DNA from 2 places in the Vibrio lentus genome. Region 2 is predicted to be linked to the other one. Evidence: predicted binding sites of a transcription regulator. Region 2 holds the regulator's gene; the other holds the start of a gene.

Region 1 (7,385 bases), 190 kb from region 2:
CCTTTCCACTCAAACGCAGACGCTTCATCGGTAATTGAAACACCTTGTTGCAAGGCTTCACTCAAGACTTTCCGTAAAGGCTTAGATCGGAACATCTGAGGGGTAAGCGCATGCCAGAGATCGACGCGATCGACCGTGTGTTCAATTTGTCCTTGAGCACCGCGTTTCATTGTATCGCGAACAGGCGCAGCTAAAATCGCGCCAACATCATGGGTCATAGCACCAGAGATCAGTTTGTCGATATCGCTCAATTGGATACAAGGCCTAGCGGCATCATGCACCATCACCCAATCACTGAGTTGCTGTTGAGCAATATAGTCCAGGGCAGAAAGCACCGAGTCGGCTCTTTCCGTCCCGCCGGACACTCTGATCACCTGTGGATTAAGGTTAAGCGGTAATTCAGGGTAATAAGGATCATCGTCGCTGACCGCTACCACAATTTTAGACACCTGAGGGTGAGACAACAGTTTCTCAACGGTGTGCTCTAAAATCGTTTTACCGTGAATTTGAAGATATTGCTTGGGACGGTCGGCCTTCATTCGGCTGCCGACGCCCGCAGCGGGGACCACTGCAATAACGCTTTGAAGTTGGTTCGACATTAATGAGATTCCTCACCAATAATACGATAAAACGTTTCGCCTTCTTTCACCATTCCAAGCTCATGACGTGCGCGCTCTTCTATCGCGTCTAAGCCTTGGCGTAGATCGTCGATTTCCGCAAACATCTCAGCATTACGAAGATGAAGCTTTTCATTTACTTGCTGCTGAACTTGGATTTCGTTGTTCACACCGTAGTAATCAGAAATACCATTTTTACCGAGCCACAGTGTGTGTTGTAGCCAGCCAAACACTATGAGCAGTACTAAAGCAAAAATTCGCATAACACCTTTCGCCGGTTGAAAAAGAAGGAACTAGAATAAGGCACATATATACCATAATGAGCTTATTGGTGCGAGATATGTGGTGTCAGGGAATCAATAAGTAGGGGAATTATTGGACAGAATAGTGAGTGGTAACAATGAAGTTCCCTACTCCTTTCTTCGTTAATCTAGGGAATGACGAATTTTAGGCAAAAAAATGCCCCGCATAAGCGAGGCATTTAAAAAGCTTAGATTAATAATTCGCTAGGAATTATTGACCTTTAACTTCTTTAAGACCGTTGAAAGGAGCTTTAGAACCTAGAGCTTCTTCGATACGGATAAGTTGGTTGTACTTAGCAACACGGTCAGAACGGCTCATAGAACCAGTTTTGATTTGACCTGCAGCTGTACCTACCGCTAGATCAGCGATAGTTGCATCTTCAGTTTCGCCAGAACGGTGAGAGATTACTGCAGTGTAGCCAGCGTCTTTAGCCATCTTGATAGCAGCTAGAGTCTCAGTTAGAGAACCGATTTGGTTGAACTTGATAAGGATAGAGTTAGCTACGCCTTTCTCGATACCTTCAGCAAGAATCTTAGTGTTTGTAACGAAAAGATCGTCACCAACGATTTGAAGCTTGTCGCCTAGAAGTTCAGTTTGGTGCTTGAAGCCATCCCAATCTGACTCGTCAAGACCGTCTTCGATAGAAACGATTGGGAAGTTGTTCGCTAGTTCAGCTAGGTAGTGGTTGAACTCTTCAGAAGTGAAAGTTTTACCTTCGCCCTTCATGTTGTAGATGCCAGCTTCTTTGTCGAAGAACTCAGATGCAGCACAGTCCATAGCAAGAGTAACGTCTTTACCTAGTTCGTAACCAGCAGCTGCAACAGCTTCTGCGATAACTTCTAGAGCTTCAGCGTTAGATTTAAGGTTAGGAGCGAAACCACCTTCATCACCAACTGCAGTGCTGTAGCCTTTAGACTTAAGAACTTTAGCTAGGTTGTGGAATACTTCAGCGCCGATACGCAGACCTTCTTTAAGAGTTTTAGCGCCAACTGGTTGGATCATGAACTCTTGGATGTCAACGTTGTTATCAGCGTGCTCGCCACCGTTGATGATGTTCATCATTGGTAGAGGCATAGAGAACTGACCAGCAGTACCGTTTAGCTCAGCAATGTGCTCGTATAGAGGCATGCCTTTCGCAGCAGCAGCAGCTTTTGCGTTAGCTAGAGAAACAGCAAGGATAGCGTTAGCGCCAAACTTAGACTTGTTCTCAGTACCGTCTAGATCAAGCATAACTTGGTCAACGTCAGCTTGTGCTTTAGCGTCTTTACCAACTAGAGCGTCAGCGATTGGGCCGTTTACAGCTTCAATTGCTTTAAGAACACCTTTACCTAGGAAACGTGATTTGTCGCCGTCACGTAGCTCAAGAGCTTCGCGAGAACCAGTAGATGCGCCAGATGGAGCAGCAGCCATACCTACGAAACCGCCTTCTAGGTGTACTTCAGCTTCTACAGTTGGGTTACCACGTGAATCGATGATTTCACGACCTAGAACTTTAACGATCTTAGACATTGAATGTTTCCTTCTCGTTGAATATATAAATGTCAAATTTAAAGGTAGCAGCACAACTTACGCAGCTACCTGGATTCCTTTTTACTTTTCTAATTCGCCGCGCTGGAATTCGCCAGCCGCTTTAACGAAACCTGCAAACAATGGGTGACCATCGCGAGGTGTTGAAGTGAACTCTGGGTGGAACTGAGCAGCAACAAACCATGGGTGGTTCGGGTTCTCAATAACTTCAACCAGTTTCTTGTCCGCAGACAGACCCGATACTTTTAGGCCCGCTTTTTCGATTTGTGGACGAAGATTGTTGTTCACTTCGTAACGGTGACGGTGACGTTCATGGATCGTCGCGCTACCGTATAATTCGTAAGCTTTCGTCCCTTTCGCTAGGTGACAAAGCTGTGAACCAAGACGCATTGTGCCGCCTAGGTCTGATTTCTCAGTACGCTCTTCAACTTTACCTTCGCCGTCAATCCACTCAGTGATTAGGCCAACAACAGGGTATTTAGTTTCTTTGCAGAATTCAGAAGAGTGTGCACCTTCCATCTTCGCAACGTTACGAGCGTACTCAATAAGAGCAACTTGCATACCTAGACAGATACCTAAGTAAGGTACTTTGTTTTCACGAGCGTATTGTGCAGCAAGGATCTTACCTTCAACACCACGGTCGCCAAAGCCACCAGGAACTAGGATTGCATCTAGGTCTTGTAGAATTTCTGTGCCTTTAGATTCAACATCTTGTGAATCTACATATTTAATTGTGACACTTAGGCGGTTTTTCAAGCCTGCGTGTTTCAGCGCTTCATTTACTGATTTGTATGCGTCAGGCAGTTCAATGTACTTACCAACCATACCAATCGTCACTTCACCCGTTGGGTTAGCTTCTTCGTAAATTACTTGTTCCCACTCAGACAGATCAGCTTCTGGTGCATTGATACCGAAACGCGTACATACAAGATCATCAATGCCTTGAGCACGGATTAATTGTGGGATCTTGTAGATTGAATCTACGTCTTTCATAGAGATAACTGCTTTTTCTTGTACATTACAGAAAAGAGCAATTTTCTTACGTTCGTTTGCTGGGATAACACGATCTGAACGACAAACTAGGATGTCAGGTTGAATACCGATAGACAGTAGCTCTTTTACAGAGTGTTGCGTTGGCTTAGTTTTCACTTCACCCGCAGCTGCTAGGTATGGCACTAGAGTAAGGTGCATGAACATTGCGCGTTCACGGCCTAGTTCTACTGCTAGCTGACGAATCGCTTCCATAAATGGTAGAGATTCAATATCACCTACAGTACCACCAACTTCAACAAGCGCGATATCGTGGCCTTTAGCACCAGAGATTACGCGTTCTTTGATAGAGTTAGTGATGTGAGGGATAACCTGGATTGTTGCACCTAGGTAGTCACCACGACGTTCATTACGTAGAACGTCAGCATAAACACGACCTGCTGTGAAGTTGTTACGCTTAGTCATCTTGGTGCGAATGAATCGCTCATAGTGACCAAGGTCAAGGTCTGTTTCAGCGCCATCTTCCGTAACGAACACTTCACCGTGTTGAGTCGGGCTCATAGTGCCTGGATCAACGTTGATGTAAGGGTCAAGCTTCATCATAGTCACTTTAAGACCACGAGCTTCTAAAATAGCCGCAAGAGATGCTGCTGCAATACCTTTACCTAGAGAGGATACAACCCCGCCAGTAACAAAAATGTAATTTGTCGTCATGTTTAACCTGAAATTGGTTGAATGAGGGAAATGGATTACTTCTGGACGGGATGAAAATATACCAGAAGCCCCTTATCGCCACAACGTGAAATCTATCACACTGCAATTTTTTATTTTTTGCTTCAAATCAATTCATGATAAAAGCTTTGATGATCTTTTCTCCGCCACTTTGACTTCATCCCACATGGAATCAAGCTGTTGTAGAGAAAAGTCGGTCAAAATTTTATCTTGCTGACGAACTTTTTGTTCCACACCTTTAAAGCGGCGTGAAAATTTCAGATTGGCTTTATTGAGAGCCGTTTCTGGATTTTTACCCAAATGTCGCACTAAATTGACGGTAGCAAACAACAAATCACCCAGTTCTTCTTCAACTAAATCTTCGTTTGGCGTTACTTGAAGTGCTTCTTCTAGCACCTCATCAACTTCCTCTAAAACCTTGTCGGCGACTGGCCCAATAGAGTCCCAATCAAAGCCAAATTTCGCGACTTGCTTTTGAATTTTTGTAGCACGCGAAAGTGCAGGTAGAGAGTTTGGTATTGAGTCTAGAATACTTTCTTGAGTTTTGCCTGCCTGTGCTTTCTCTTTGGCTTTTTCAGCTTCCCAGTTGGCATTAATTTCTTCATCACTGGCAAACTCTGTATCAGAAAATACATGTGGATGACGGCGCGTCAGTTTCTCATTGATACCGTCGACCACATCAGAGAATTCAAACAAGCCCTGCTCTTTCGCCAATTGGCTGTAGAAGATTACCTGAAACAACAGGTCACCCAACTCTTCTTGTAGGTTCGGCCAATCTTTGTTGTGAATCGCGTCCACCACCTCGTAGGTTTCTTCGATAGTATGCGGCACAATTGTTTCAAAATTTTGTTTCAAATCCCAAGGACAGCCACCTTCAGGATCGCGCAGCTTAGTCATAATCTGTTCAAGTTGTTCAATCGGGTGATTCATCGTTTTCTTCCTATTCACTGTCTTTGATTTTTAAATTTATAACGTCTTCTAAAACTAAAAAAGGTGAGCAGCCAAAACCACTCACCTTTCTATTTTTTCAGTCATCCTCAAGAGCGAAGAATGAGCGAGTTGGGGATCTCAAATCGCTTGGCGAGATTCCCTATCACGTTCGTCCCTCACTGTAGGGAATGACGAGTATCTTTGTTTTACTAAGTAATTGGCTCTTCTAACAAGGCAACAAACTTACGAGACTTCTGAGCATAGCTTGCCTATGTGATGAAGCGAGTATAGTGTGCAGTTAACACAGTTAGAAAGCCAAGTACGACGTAAAAACTAGCCGAGGCGTTTTACGCTCATCACATCTTTGATTTGCTCGACACGGCTCGTCACTCGACTCAGAATTTCAATGTTGGTCACTTCCAAATCGAAATCCATCACCGATAGCTGACGTTTATAGTCAATACGGCTCTTCATTGTCGTCACACTGACTTTTTCGTTCAAGAACAGGGATGTTATGTCTTTCAACAAGCCGGTACGTTCTAGCGCCTCTACACGCAGCGTTAAGATATACGAGCCTACAAAACCATCGCCCCAGACTGTATCGATAATACGTTCGGGAGCATGCAGGTTAAGTTCACTTAACTGTTCACAATCGCTGCGGTGTACTGAGATACCACGCCCTTGAGTAATGTAACCTTTGATCACATCGCCCGGGATCGGCTGACAACAACGAGCCAAGTGGGTCATTAAGTTATCGACACCTTCAACAACGACAGCATCCTTTTTCGGGCGGCTCTGATGCGCAGGCTTATTGTCAGACTCAAGCAGTTTCTCTAATGCTTTTTTGTCTTCTTCTTCCGCCGTTGGTTTGTTGACCAAAGCATTGATGTGATTAACGACTTGGTTAATACGTAAATCGCCGCTACCAATACCCGCATACAATTCATCTGGAGTATTAACGTTGAATCGTTTCAGCGCATATTGCTCAGCATCTTTTAGTGTTGCACCGACTCTGCCTAGTTCAACTTCTAAGATATCTCGTCCAGCTTCGAGGTTTTTCTCACGACTCTGAGCACGGAACCAAGCGTTAATTTTTGCACGAGCTCGACTTGAATGAACAAAGCCTGTGGTCGGGTTTAGCCAATCACGTGATGGATTCGGTTCTTTTTGAGTGATGATCTCAACCTGATCGCCCATCGCCAACTTATGAGTAAACGGAACGATTCGACCCGCTACTTTGGCACCGATACAACGGTGTCCAACCATCGAGTGGATGTGGTAAGCAAAGTCCAACGGTGTTGCACCCATTGGTAAATCGACCACATCTCCGCGAGGTGTAAAGGCATAGACACGATCATCAAAGACTTGGCTACGTACTTCATCCAGCATCTCGCCAGAATCCGACATCTCTTCTTGCCAGTCGATAAGCTTACGCAACCAAGTAATTTTCTCATCGTAGCCACTGCGTACGCCGCTAGATGCACCTTCTTTGTATTTCCAGTGCGCAGCAACGCCCAATTCAGAGTCTTCATGCATCTGCTTGGTACGAATCTGAATTTCAATGGTCTTGCCTTCAGGGCCAAGAACTACGGTATGAATCGACTGATAACCATTCGGCTTAGGGTTCGCAACATAGTCATCAAATTCACTAGGTAGGTGTTTATATTTGGTGTGAACCACACCTAAGCCGGCATAACAGTCTTGCAGTTGGTCGGCGATAATACGCACCGCACGCACGTCAAAAAGCTCATCAAACTCTAAGCCTTTTTTCTGCATTTTGCGCCAGATACTGTAGATGTGTTTTGGTCGACCGCTGACTTCAGCATTGATGCTTGAACGGTTCATTTCTGACGTGAGATCGTCAACAAAGTCGGTGATGTATTGTTCGCGCACAATACGCCGCTCAGACAGCTGTTTAGCAATCTGCTTGTATGTATCTGGTTGTTGGTAGCGGAAAGCGTAATCTTCAATTTCCCACTTTAGCTGACCAATACCTAAACGGTTTGCAAGAGGCGCATAGATGTTGGCACACTCTTTTGCTGCCGCACGGCGCACAGCATCAGGGGCCTTTTTCACTTCTATGAGGTTACAAATTCGCTCTGCTAGTTTAATGACTACGCAGCGGAAATCATCCACCATGGCCAATAGCATTCGTCGAACATTATCGACTTGACCCGAGGCTGCACTGCCTTCAAGGGTGACATTTAGCTGGCCCAAAGCCGCCATTTCTTCGACGCCATCAATCAGCTTTACGGTTTCCTTTCCGTAACTTTCTTCAAACGCTTC
Region 2 (7,385 bases):
GGTTCTACTTACGGTGGTAACCCACTGGCGTGTGCCGTTGCTGAAGCAGTTGTTGACGTAGTAAGCCAACCTGAAACGTTGGCTGGCGTGAAAGAACGCGAAGCACTATTCCGTGATGGTTTAGCTAAGATTAACGACAAATACCAAATATTCAGTGAAGTTCGCGGTAAAGGCCTATTGCTAGGCGCTGCGCTTAATGAAGCATGGCAAGGTCGTGCTCGTGATGTATTGGTAGCAGCAGGCGAACAAGGCTTGATGGTACTGGTTGCGGGTGCAAACGTGGTTCGTTTCACGCCATCACTGGTTATCACTACACAAGAAATTGAAGAAGGTTTATCAAAACTAGACAAAGCAATCGCTACGCTAGTTTAGCCTGAGCGGCGTCATAGGAATGATCGCCATTAGAGCGATCCCATGACGTACTGCTAAAGGCCCAAGCTTCTGGTTTTGGGCCTGTTTTGCATCTGGAGGGAATATTGATGCTAGTTGTTCGCCCAATAAAATTATCTGATTACGATGCGCTGCATACCTGCGCGGTTGAATCTGGTCACGGATTCACATCTCTTCCGGTTAACGAAGAACTGTTAACTAACCGAATTACTCACTCTGAATACAGCTTTGCCAAACAAGACGTGACTGAACCCGGTGATGAAGGCTACCTAATGGTTGGCTTCGACACTGAAACGGGAGAAGTTGCAGGCACCACAGGCATCGAAGCCTCAATTGGCTGGGATGTTCCGTTTTACTCTTACCACATCAGCAAAGTGGTTCACTCATCGCAAAAGCTTGGCGTGAATAACGTCGTGAAACTACTGACTTTCGGCAATAACTACACCGGATGCAGTGAGATCTGCACACTGTTCTTGCGTCCAGCTTTCCGTGGTGGATTGAATGGTCGTTTGATGTCGAAGTGTCGCTTCCTGATCATGTCAGAGCACCCAGAGCGTTTCTCGAAAACGATTTTTGCTGAGATGCGTGGTGTATCGGATGCGGAAGGTAACTCACCTTTCTGGCAATGGCTGCAAGAGCACTTCTTCTCAATTGATTTCACGCTTGCAGATTACCTAACTGGTATTGGTAAGAAAGGCTTCATTGCTGACCTAATGCCGAAGCTGCCTATCTACGTGAACCTACTGAGCAAAGAAGCTCAGGCGGTGATTGGAGAGGTACATGATAATACACGCCCTGCACTTAAGTTGTTGGAACGTGAAGGTTTCACTAACCGTGGTTATGTCGACATCTTTGATGCAGGCCCAACGGTTGAGTGTGATTTAAGAAACATTGAATCAGTGCGTCATGCGATTCGAGCTCAGGTTCAAATTGCAGAGCACTCCAGCTCTAAAGACTTCCTAATTGGTAATACCTCGTTTGAGAACTTCCGCGCAGTAGCCGCGAAAGGCGCGTATGACCAAGCAAGCGACACAGTGATTTTATCATCTGAAGTAGCAAGCGCTCTTGAAGTAAAAGAAGGCGAATTCGTTCGCATGTTGGCTCAATAAGAGCGGCGATTATCTGTCGAAGATTTTAAGGATAGAAGTATGACTCAGTGGATAGCAGGACAGTGGGTGGCAGGTCAAGGCGACGCCATGACATCAGTAAGCCCATACAACAATGAAGTGGTGTGGCAAGGCGATAGTGCAACACCAGCGCAGGTTGAATCTGCAGTAGCAGCGGCTCGTGATGCGTTCTTAGTTTGGAAGAAACTGAGCTTTGCAGAGCGTGAAGCGATCGTGTTGAACTTTGCTGAGAAAGTAAAAGAGAACAGCGAAGAGATAGCACAGATTATTGCAAAAGAGACAGGTAAACCGATTTGGGAAACTCGTACTGAAGCGGGCGCGATGGCGGGCAAGATCGCTATCTCTATTCGTGCATACCACGAACGTACTGGTGAAGCTTCACGTGAAGCGACAGGTAACCAAATCGTACTGCGTCATCGTCCATTAGGCGTTATGGCGGTATTTGGTCCTTACAACTTCCCAGGTCACCTACCTAACGGTCATATTGTTCCAGCACTGCTATCGGGTAATACCGTGGTATTTAAGCCGTCAGAGCAGACACCTTGGACAGGTGAGTTTGCGATGAAGCTATGGCAAGAAGCTGGCCTTCCTGCTGGCGTGATCAACCTAGTGCAAGGCGCTAAAGAGACAGGTATCGCACTAGCCGATGCTAAAGGTCTTGATGGCGTGCTATTCACGGGTAGTGCTAATACCGGTCATATCCTTCACCGTCAATTCGCAGGTCAACCGGGCAAGATGCTGGCGCTAGAGATGGGTGGCAACAACCCTATGGTGATCAGTGACCAATTTGGTGATGCTGACGCGACGGTTTATACCATTATTCAATCAGCCTTCATCAGTGCAGGTCAACGTTGTACGTGTGCTCGTCGCTTGTATGTTCCTGTTGGCGAGAAGGGCGATCAACTGCTCGATAAGCTTGTTGCGGCTACCTTGAAGATTCGTGTTGATCAGCCATTCGCTGAGCCAGCACCCTTCATGGGACCACAGATCTCTGAAGCGGCGGCTAAGTTCATTTTGGACGCGCAAGCTAATCTGCAATCACTAGGTGGTGTAAGCCTAGTTGAAGCAAAAGCGGGCGAAGCGGCGTTTGTTTCTCCGGGTATTATCGATGCAACCAACATTGCTGAGTTGCCAGATGAAGAGTACTTCGGCCCATTGCTGCAAGTGGTTCGCTACCAATCGCTAGAGCAAGCCGTTGAGCTGGCTAATGACACGCGCTTTGGTTTGTCGGCGGGTCTTGTATCAACAGATGATTCTGAATGGGAATACTTCGTTGACCATATCCGTGCGGGTATTGTTAACCGTAACCGCCAGCTAACAGGCGCAAGTGGTGATGCACCATTTGGCGGCCCGGGTGCTTCAGGCAACCTACGCCCAAGTGCTTACTACGCGGCTGACTACTGTGCTTACCCTATGGCTTCAATGGAAGGTGGTGAAACTCAACTGCCAGCTACGTTTAGCCCAGGTATTGAGCTGTAGTTTTGGCTTTTAAGCTTTAACTTGATGAATCATAAGCTTATGAGCTCTAGGTTCATGAGTAACAGATTCATTGATTGTGTAATAAGGAAGCGGTGTTATCGCTTCCTCTTTTCACCCACGTCCGACACCTCGATTGGGCGGTAGATAATAATAGAACAAGTATGTCACAGGCTGATGGCTGCTGACTCTATGTCCAGCCTCTCCCTTTCTAATCCAAATTACTAGCTTGCTAGAACCTCTGACAAGGAGTCACCATGACGCCCGATCTACTCTTTAAATCACTATGGGACGATTACATTCACAGGCTTTGTCCATCGGCAGAGAAAGTGCATCACTTGCTGAAAGAAGACGAAGCGCTGATTAATGATCACATTGCACTGCGTACTTTCAATGTTGCACCGCTAGGTATTGAAACATTGGCTAAACCTTTCCTTGAGTTAGGTTACAAGGCGTGTGGCGATTACTTATTTGAGAGCAAGAAGCTAGTGGCTAAGCACTACGAGCACCCAGATCCAAACCAACCAAAAGTGTTCATTAGTGAGTTGAAGGTAGAAGAGTGTTCAAGTGGCTTACAACAGATCGTTGCTAAGTTGGTTGAGCAAGTGGACGCAAGTAAGCTTCAAGGTCATGAATTCTTGTTTGGTGGTCGTCTTTGGGATTTGAGCTTCGCAGATTTCCAAGTGCTAGCAAAAGAGAGTGAATACGCTTCTTGGCTAGCGGCTCATGGTTACGGTGCAAACCACTTTACGGTGAGCGTTAATCAACTCGACACTTTTGATGAAGTTCAGGCAGTAAATGATTACCTGAGCGAATCAGGATTCACGATCAATGCATCTGGCGGCGAGGTGAAAGGCTCTCCAGAGGTCTTATTAGAGCAATCATCAACAATGGCAGATAAAGTCCCAGTTTCATTTGTTGAAGGCAATGAGATGATTCCTGGTGGCTTCTATGAGTTCGCTAAGCGTTATGCGATGGCCAATGGTGAGCTTTATACCGGATTTGTCGCGGCATCAGCTGACAAAATCTTTGAAAGCACCAACGGTTAAAGAAAGATACGAGCACGGGCTTTGCCCTAGAGATGCGGGTACGCTCCGCTTCGAGAGTGTTTACGTTTGGAAGTTGTAAGTGTCCCATTCGCATCTCGCATCTCGCATCTGCTCTCTAGATCTTTAGAAAACAAAAAAGCCACCAAATTTGCATTTGGTGGCTTTCAAATTTTTGGCTCAATTAATCGAGATTAACGAGTGCCGTATACCACGATAGTCTTACCGTGTGCAGAAATTAGGTTCTGCTCTTCAAGCATCTTCAAGATACGACCTACGGTCTCACGAGAACAACCAACGATCTGGCCAATCTCTTGACGAGTGATCTTGATTTGCATGCCGTCAGGGTGAGTCATTGCATCTGGCTGTTTCGCTAGGTTAAGTAGCGTTTGAGCGATACGACCGGTAACGTCAAGGAACGCTAAGTCACCAACTTTTTGGCTAGTTACTTGTAGACGGTTTGCCATTTGCGCTGAAAGGCGCATCAGGATATCTGGGTTCACTTGGATAAGTTGACGGAATTTCTTGAAAGAAATTTCAGCTACTTCACAAGGAGATTTAGCACGAACCCACGCAGTACGCTCTTGGTCTTCTTCGAAAAGTCCAAGTTCACCGATGAAGTCGCCTTGGTTTAGGTAAGAAAGAATCATTTCCTTACCTTCTTCGTCTTTGATAAGAACAGCCACAGAACCTTTAACGATGTAGTACAAGGTTTCTGCCTTTTCACCAGCATGAATCAAAGTACTTTTTGAAGGGTACTTATGAATATGACAGTGTGAAAGGAACCACTCTAATGTTGGATCGGTTTGAGGTTTACCTAGAACCATAATATCTCACTTCCTCTGCAGGGTATGCTTGCCGCTTTCCGTATTTTAGCTAAGCCTGAATTGACTCAGTTAGGATAAGAGCACTCGTTGAGTGCTGCAAGCTATCTTGTGTTTCGTTTAAGAATAGTATCCTTTTTCAGGTACTATTTCTTGATTTTAATCGTGACCAAGCTACGATTTTTTACGCAAAATTGTGCACATGATCACGGTATGAAAAGTAATCAACCAGAATGTCGTTTTGTTAACCTATTTTTCCGGTTTCGATTAGTTGTTGTAGAATTGGCCTTACAATGAGCTCCATAGCAAAACTCATCTTGCCTCCTGGCACCACGAGCGTGTTATGACGTGACATAAATGAGCCATCAATCATAGCCAAAAGGTAAGGGAAATCGACGTTTTTGATGCCGCGCAAACGTATAACTACGAAGCTTTCGTCTAAACTTGGAATCCCTTTGGCGTTCAGTGGATTCGATGTATCTACGGTAGGGACACGCTGAAAGTTGATATGAGTGCGCGAAAACTGCGGGGTAATGTAGTTAAGGTAATCATCCATTGAACGAACAATAGAATCCATCACCGCTTCGCGAGAGTGCCCACGATCGCGTGTGTCACGAACGAATTTCTGGATCCACTCCAAGTTTACGATAGGTACCATGCCGATAAGCAGATCGACGTGTTGCGAGACGTTAATGTCGCCATCGACTACGCCACCATGAAGGCCTTCGTAGAACATCACATCCGAGTTTTCAGGGATCTCTTGCCATGGCGTAAAGGTGCCGGGCATTTGGTTGTAAGGAACGGCTTCATCGAAGGTATGTAGATAGCTACGGACTTTACCCGTGCCTTCATTTCCGTATTGACGGAAGAACTCTTCTAATGCGCCAAAATCGTTAGCCTGTGGACCAAAGTAGCTGATGTGCTTACCTTGCTCGCGCGCCTTACGGATCTCGACATCCATCTCTGGTCGAGTGAAGCGATGGAAACTATCCCCTTCAACCCAAGCTGCCTTCACGTCCATCATATTGAACATTTTACGGAAGGCTTCTGAGGTAGTGGTGGTGCCGGCTCCAGATGAACCCGTCACCGCAATAATTGGATGTTTAGCGGACATGACAACCCTTGTCTTTTGAGTAACTTACTTGTTAGCAATCGTTTACCACTATAACACGGCTCCTTTATGAGCGCAGCTTAGAAGCGTTTTGTGACTTGAATATCAACGGTTTCATGCAGCTCAGAAAACACGATACTGACTTCCTTTGAGGCTAATTGATGTTTCACTTGGTCAATCTTGTTTTGCAGTGAAACCTCTACGTCACCGTAGTCTGTGCCTTCACGCAGCACGAATTCTTTAATGAGGTTTTCTAGCGTTTCTGGTGCGATGTCTTGCCATGGGATGATCATAAATACTTCTCTCTTTTATGTTCATGGATATGTTCATAAATAGGTTTATTGATGTGTTGATTAGTGTGTCTAGCGACGCCTATCACTCAGCCCTTAAAAGGCTCGGCCATTATGCCGAATCTTGAATACTTTCATAGTAGGCGGGTAATGCTTCTTCTAACCAAAACCTTGGTTTGAGCGTGCTACCAGTAATGAACCCCACATGGCCGCCTTTTTGAAACAGACGATAATCGATGTTGTCAGGTAGAACGAATTTTGGAATCACATCATCGGTCATGAAAGGGTCATCTTTCGCATGAATGATCTGAGTCGGTAGCTTAATCCGATTTAACTTCGGCAAAGCAGAGCATTGAGCATAGTAATCTTGTGCATTCTTGAAGCCGTGCAGAGGCGCAGTGATTCGCTCATCAAACTCATACAGCTTATCGATCTTCTTGATGCTTTCTGCTGAGATGCCAATCTTCTCTTGCAGCAGCTTATGTTTCTTCAATGCATTCGATTTCAAAGAGTTGAGCAGGTACTTTTTATAGAGTTTGGAGAAGCCTTGTTCAATACGACTTGAACAACAAGCAAGGTCAAAGGGGGCTGAAACAATCGTCGCCGCTGAGATTAACGGATCATCAGCATAGTCGGCGAGATAATTAGCCAACATGTTGCCGCCTAGCGAGATCCCAACCGCAACCTTAGGGTTATTGGGAAACCTTGAATGCAGATGCCTTAAAAAGAAGCGCGCATCTTCGACCTCTCCAGAATGGTAAGCACGAGCTAAGCGATTCGGCTTTCCGCTGCAACCTCTGAAGTGCATCATCACGGACAACCAACCATCCTTAGCAAACGCATTCATCAGTCCATTGGCGTAAGGGCTCTCAAAGCTCCCCTCTAATCCATGGAATAAGATGAAGATGGGCTTATTGCTTTGTTTGTCGGAGCTTGGTTTGTCAGATCTTTGATTATCAGAGCTTGGGTTGTCATTACTCAAGTTGTCACTATTGGATTCGTCACCATTGGAGCTGTCACCATCGGGTGATTCGCTCCATGCAAGGTCGAGAAAGTCACCATCGGGTGTTTCTAAGGTTTGCCATTGAGGAGCAAACAACGCCTGCTTTCTAATAAACCTA

Evidence for each region. Region 2 encodes CRP, which controls carbon source genes, mostly activating them, when cyclic AMP is high. Its sites were predicted from a motif close to TGTGANNNNNNTCACA; they were not measured.
Region 1: the regulator CRP is predicted to act here: its motif matches at 4,236-4,251, upstream of pyrG (CTP synthase).

Annotation. Positions count from the first base shown of each region.
Region 1 is NZ_JAUFQE010000002.1:2,551,234-2,558,618, forward strand. It holds gene ispD (2-C-methyl-D-erythritol 4-phosphate cytidylyltransferase) at 1-599, opposite strand, end outside; gene ftsB (cell division protein FtsB) at 599-880, opposite strand; gene eno (phosphopyruvate hydratase) at 1,131-2,429, opposite strand; gene pyrG (CTP synthase) at 2,511-4,151, opposite strand; gene mazG (nucleoside triphosphate pyrophosphohydrolase) at 4,284-5,099, opposite strand; gene relA (GTP diphosphokinase) at 5,433-7,385, opposite strand, start outside.
Region 2 is NZ_JAUFQE010000002.1:2,738,510-2,745,894, reverse strand. It holds gene QWZ07_RS20865 (aspartate aminotransferase family protein) at 1-372, shown strand, start outside; gene astA (arginine N-succinyltransferase) at 480-1,499, shown strand; gene astD (succinylglutamate-semialdehyde dehydrogenase) at 1,539-2,996, shown strand; gene QWZ07_RS20850 (DUF1338 domain-containing protein) at 3,251-4,042, shown strand; gene crp (cAMP-activated global transcriptional regulator CRP) at 4,234-4,866, opposite strand; gene QWZ07_RS20840 (phosphoribulokinase) at 5,108-5,977, opposite strand; gene QWZ07_RS20835 (YheU family protein) at 6,055-6,267, opposite strand; gene QWZ07_RS20830 (hydrolase) at 6,377-7,385, opposite strand, start outside.